2 regions of the Thiomicrorhabdus xiamenensis genome follow, and region 2 is predicted to be linked to the other one. Evidence: predicted binding sites of a transcription regulator. Region 2 holds the regulator's gene; the other holds the start of a gene.
What was found. Region 2 encodes HrcA, which represses chaperone genes, less so after heat shock. Its sites were predicted from a motif close to TTAGCACTCNNNNNNNNNGAGTGCTAA; they were not measured.
Positions count from the first base shown of each region.

Region 1: HQN79_RS02195 (co-chaperone GroES) is a predicted target of HrcA. The motif match lies at 1,601-1,627, and genes of this name have one in related genera.

Region 1 covers NZ_CP054020.1:469,163-472,335, reverse strand. The annotation lists gene groL (chaperonin GroEL) at 1-1,099, opposite strand, end outside; gene HQN79_RS02195 (co-chaperone GroES) at 1,174-1,464, opposite strand; gene HQN79_RS02190 (diguanylate cyclase) at 1,951-3,173, shown strand, end outside.
Region 2 covers NZ_CP054020.1:1,088,591-1,091,763, reverse strand. The annotation lists gene dnaK (molecular chaperone DnaK) at 1-689, opposite strand, end outside; gene grpE (nucleotide exchange factor GrpE) at 887-1,468, opposite strand; gene hrcA (heat-inducible transcriptional repressor HrcA) at 1,585-2,589, opposite strand; gene HQN79_RS05015 (NAD(+) kinase) at 2,792-3,173, shown strand, end outside.

The DNA of each region.
Region 1 (3,173 bases), 620 kb from region 2:
GCTCTTGCAGCTTCTCTTTATCGTACTCGGAAGTCGTACTTTCCAGCTGAGCTTTGATTTGCGCAACACGGCTGTCGATATCATCTTTAGAACCAGCACCATCGATCAGTTTAGTGGTGTCTTTACCAATGACTGCAGACTTAGTTTCACCAAGAAGGTCCAGAGTTACAGATTCCAGGCTTAGACCGACTTCTTCAGAAATAACCGTACCACCGGTTAGAACGGCCATATCTTGCAGCATTGCACGGCGACGCTCACCGAAACCAGGCGCTTTAACAGCCGCAACTTTCAGAATACCGCGCATTTGGTTAATTACTAGCGTCGCTAGCGCTTCACCATCAACGTCTTCCGCAATGATCAACAGTGGACGGCTCGCTTTAGAAACCGCTTCCAGCGTCGGCATTAGATCACGGATGTTAGAAATTTTCTTATCGTAGAACAGGATGAATGGCGCTTCTAACTCTGCAATCATTTTGTCTGAGTTAGTCGTGAAATAAGGAGACAGGTAACCGCGGTCAAATTCCATACCTTCTACAACCACCAGTTCATCTTCCAGAGAAGAACCTTCTTCAACGGTGATAACACCTTCGGTAGAAACACGCTCCATCGCTTCGGCAATCATTTCACCGACTTTAGCGTCGGAGTTTGCTGAGATAGTACCAACCTGAGCCCAAGAAGCTTTGGTATCACAAGGCTTAGCCATTGCTTTGATTTCCGCAACAACGGCTTCAACCGCTTTGTGAATACCACGGTTAAGATCCATTGGGTTCATACCCGCTGCAACCGACTTCATCCCTTCGCGAACGATCGCTTGCGCAAGAACTGTAGCCGTTGTGGTACCGTCACCGGCAACATCGTTGGTCTGTGAAGAAACTTGCTTCACCATTTGCGCACCCATGTTCATGAACTTATCTTCAAGTTCAATTTCACGTGCCACAGAAACACCATCTTTAGTTACAGTCGGCGCACCGAAAGACTTATCAAGTACAACGTTACGACCTTTAGGCCCAAGGGTTACTTTTACTGCGTCCGCAAGAATGTTGATCCCATCAACCATTTTTTCGCGAGCATCTAAACCGAATTTGACGTCTTTTGCCATCTTCTTAAATTCCTCTATTTTGTTAAGACGACCTGAAAATCCAGGCCACTAAATCTAAATTTGAATCAACCTTATTACTCTACGATCGCGATAATATCGTCTTCGCGCATAATCATTAACGCTTCGCCGTTATCATCCTTAACTTCCTGACCAGAGTACTGACCGAACATAACTTTATCGCCGACCTTAACTGTCATGGCGATAATCGCGCCAGAATCAGAAGCCTTACCAGGACCTACAGCGACCACTTCACCCATGTTCTCTTTTTCCTGAGCAGATCCCGGAAGAAGGATCCCGCTTTCAGTTTGCTTTTTCTCTTCAACACGGCGAATCACAACGCGGTCTTGTAAAGGTTTAATGTTCATAGGTTTCTCCCTAAAAAGTTAGATATCAAAATACATATAAAAAAGAGGTTTTCCGGACGCCGTTTAAACTATTCCACTAAAACAGCAATCCGTGTGCTTTAAGCCCGCGGCAAATCGCGTAAGCATAAAGCAAAAATTAGCACTCCAAACTTTAGAGTGCTAATCATTTTATTCATCAGCATAAAGCTGTCAACAGATATGGGGGCATTTGAAATATTTTCAACCCAGCGATTCAAAAAAAGTCGGATCGATACAGTATCCGATTGATTCTTCTGGGAGTTTCCAATAGCGTTTTTTATCGATCTGGATCGCCATCTCATTCCTGACCACGAGTTCAAGTAAATAATAAATACAAAAAAGCACCGCAAGACTTTGCTATGGTAAGCACTCAGAAAAGACTCTTTCCAGGGTAAAACAAACTAAAACATCGTTTCTACACCCTTTATACTTGAAGAGATAGAAGCAGTTTTTAAGGAACCTTAAGCGATGATACCAACCGGCAACCGTCTAGCGTTTTTTGTTGTCACTCTCTTTTGGTTACTCAGTCTTACATTTCCGTTCAGAGCGATTGCCACTGAGGATTCTCCGGTTCCGATCAAAGTGCTTTTCAACTGGCATCACCAATTCGAATATGCCGGATTCTACGCCGCTCAAAAAAAAGGCTTCTACAACGATGCCGGCCTCGACGTTCAACTGAATGCCTGGAACGGAGACAGCATCATCGATCAGGTGGTTAGCGGCGATTACCAAATCGGCGTGGACGGAAGTCTGATTCTCAAAGATTACATCAACGGCAAGCCGATCAAAATCCTTTTCCCTTCTTTGCAGTACTCCCCGATTGTGTTTCTGGCGCATAAACCGATCGACTCCCTGCACGATCTTGCAGGGAAAAAATTAATGTTTGCACACAATTATGAGATTTACGCCTTACTCAATAAAGCCGGCTTGACTGCAGACGATATTCAGCAACTGCCGCATAGCGCTAATGTTCAAGATTTTATCGATAAGAAAGTCGACTTTTATTCCGCTTTCAGCACCAATGAACCGGCTCAGTTAAACGAAAAAAACCTCACTTACTCGCTGATCGACCCAAAATCCTTCGGCATTAACTCTTATGGCGATTTCACCTTTACCTCGCAAGATTTCGCAAGTAAGCATCCCGACCAGCTCGAAGCCTTTAAACGCGCGACCATTCGCGGCTGGCACTACGCCCTCGAAAACCCGATGGAGATTGTCGACTACGTTCTACAGAGCTACCCGGTTAAAAAAAGCCGCAAGGCTTTGTTATATGAAGCCAACCGCACCGGAGAATTCGTGCTCAACGGCAAGGCTCCTATCGGCCACCTTTCCTCCGAGCGACTAAAAGCATTAGTGTATGACATGCACTCTTTAGGCATGGTGAATGAAACGCAGCTTAAACAGTTCGACCCGGACAAATTGATTTTCAAGCCGTATCACATCCACCTGACTGAAGAGGAACGCACCTACCTCAAAGAGAATCCGGTGATCCGGATTGCCAACGATATCGACTGGGCGCCCTTTGAATTTATCGATTCGCAGGGAAATTATCAGGGGCTGGCCGCAGACTATCTGCGACAACTCGAAAAACTGCTCAATATCCGTTTTGAGCCGGTGCAAAACCTGAGCTGGAACCAAGTCATCGAAAAAATGCAGAACGGCGAACTGGACATGTTCTCCTGCGCTGTCGC
Region 2 (3,173 bases):
TCTTCACCACCCAGGAAAGTATCACCATTGGTAGACAGTACTTCGACCTGCTTCTCACCATCAAGGTCTGCAACTTCGATGATCGAGATATCGAAAGTACCACCACCCAAGTCGTAAACTGCGATTTTGCTGTCGTTGGTTACTTTATCCATACCATAAGCAAGTGCCGCCGCAGTCGGTTCGTTGATAATACGCTTAACATCCAGACCAGCGATCTTACCGGCATCTTTTGTCGCCTGACGCTGTGCATCGTTGAAGTAAGCCGGAACGGTAATAACCGCTTCTTTAACTTCTTCACCCAGATAGTCTTCAGCCGTTTTCTTCATTTTCATCAGAGTACGAGCTGAAACTTCCTGCGGAGACAATTTTTTATCTTTTACCTGTACCCAAGCATCACCGTTATCGGCGGCAACGATCGCGTAAGGAACCATGTCTTTGTCTTTGGCAACAACCGCATCGTCGGCACGACGACCGATCAGACGTTTAATTGCAAAAAGCGTGTTTTCCGGGTTAGTTACCGCCTGGCGTTTTGCCGGATCACCAACCAAAATCTCGTCATCTGTGTAAGCAACGATCGAAGGCGTAGTACGCGCACCTTCCGCATTCGGGATAACCTTAACTTCTTTCCCTTCCATTACCGATACACAAGAGTTGGTTGTACCCAAGTCGATACCAATGATTTTAGCCATCTGATTTCTCTCCAGTTTGATAGGTATAAACACGAAACCGTGTTTAAGCCGTTGGCAAATTTTGACAATTCTTTATGAACTCAATTCGTTTAAAAATTACGTTTGAACTGTTTATAGGGGTGCTCTTTCAGGATTCAAGGGAAAAATGCATTTTTTTATCATTTTTTCACCGTTTCCCTTCAGCTTCGGCAAAAACCTTATTGAGCGACAATAACTCGCGCTGGACGAACCAGACGGTCATTAAGCTTGTACCCCTTCTGGATAACATCGACGACTGTTTGCGATTCGTGATCCGGAGACGGAATCATCGTCATCGCTTCATGATCCTGCGGGTTGAATTTCTCCCCTTTCGGGTCAATACGCTCAACACTGAATTCGGCAAGCACATCCAGCATCTGCTTAAAGGTCATCTCGACCCCTTCCTTAATGCTTTCTTTGGTTGCTTCCTCTTTGGACGCGGCTTCAATCCCCATTTCCATTGAATCCATTGCCGGAATCAATGCATCAACAAATTTTTTCAGGGCGTACTTATGCGCTTCTTCCAAATCCAAACGCGTACGTCGACGCAGGTTTTCCATATCCGCCTGCAGACGCAGCGCCATATCCTTATGCTTGGCCGCTTCGTCTTTAGCTTCCGCCAGCATCGACTCGATATCGTTATCAACTGCCTTCTGAGCCTCTTCCAGCTGCTCTTCGCTCTGTTGCATCGCCTCTTCTGCCGTTGCAACCTTCTCTTCCACTTCCTGTTGATTCATCTCTTTCTGGTTTTGTTCAGCCACGATGTATTCCTATTTTTTAATGTTTAAAATCTCTGTTGCACTTTCAGACGACGCTTAACGCATCGGCCGAATAGTTATTTCTGTATTTGACTAGGGTTTGACATAAGGGGCATCCGCTATTTTTTCAAGAGGGAACTTAAAATTTTCCCGGTCAAATCGACCTGAGGCACCACTTTCTGGTAGTTCATTCTGCTCGGTCCGATCACACCGAGTACGCCGAGCACTTCATCTTCAACCGCATACGGCCGGGTAATCAAGCTGCATCCCTGATACACCTCATTACCGCACTCGCTGCCGATAAACACTTTCAACCCAGGCGCCTGCAGGCTTTTATCGAACAGTTCCAACAATCCCTGCTGCTGGTTAAAGGCGTGATAAATACGTTTAAGTTTCTGCGAATCCGCAAATTCCTGGTAATCCAGAAGATTGGTTTTGCCGGACACGACCAGAGGTTTTCGATCGTTGAGCTGCTGATTCAAAAGATCGTCGGTCGATTGCAACAACGAACTGTACGGGAAATCTTCCTGCAGCTGATTCTGTTCGACCGCCAAAGCAAGTTTTTCCCGTGCTTTAAGCAGGCTTAGCCCCAGACACTGCTGATTCAGGAAATTAGCCAGTTTTTGCAGCTGATCGGACTGAATATCCCGATCCAGTTCCACTATGCGATTCTGGACATCCTGATCACCGAAGACCAAAACCACCAGAATGCGTCTTGCCGACAACATCAGAAAATCGACCTGTTGCAGTTTTTCCTGAGTTTTCGGCGGCAGCATTACCAGACTCGCCATACCGGTCAGACCGGAAAGCAGTTTGGATGCTTCTTGCAAAAGACGATCCTGATTGAGATCGACCGACAACCTTTGACGCAGATCCTGCTCATGTACCTTGCTCGGTTCCTGATAGGTCAGCAGAGTATCGACAAACAGTCGATATCCCTTATCGGTAGGCACCCTTCCGGCGGAGGTGTGCGGCGAGTGCAGAAATCCCATCTTTTCCAGATCCGCCAGCACATTCCGCACGGTCGCAGAACTCAAGGCGACTTCCGGCAGCTTGCTCAAGGTGTTCGAACCTACCGGCTTGCCGTCGCTAAGGTATAATCCCATCAAGTTTTTAAACAACATTTGATAACGATCATTTAACATACGTAAACCAACTTAAATTGAAAGCAAAGCCTTGAGATGGACAAATTGAATTTTGCTATTCTCATATAATTGCAAACAGCAAACTCCGAGAGTGTCTGGCACTCCCCCTGGCACGAGTGCTAAATTATAAATTTATCCCCCTCTTATTCAAGCCTTGAGGGAAGTGAAGGAAAAGAAAATCATGTTTAAGCGAATCGGCATTTTTGGCAAATACGACGGCATTGCCTGCTGGGATACGATCAATCGCCTGCTGCAGCATTTGCTTAGCCATGACAAAACGGTCCTGCTGGACTCGGCTTCCTGCGCCGACTTCCCGCATCAGAGATACGGCGTCGAAGTCATTGACCGACTGGAACTGGTCAAACATATCGATATCGCCATCGTTGTCGGCGGAGACGGCACCTTTCTCGATGTAGCCCGCTCCGTGGTCGATCACGACATTCCAATTCTCGGCATCAACTTGGGACGTCTCGGATTTTTGACGGACATCTCGCCTAACGAGATGCTCAACACACTGGATGAAGTCATGGTCGGCGAGTGTGAATACGAGCAACGCAATCTGA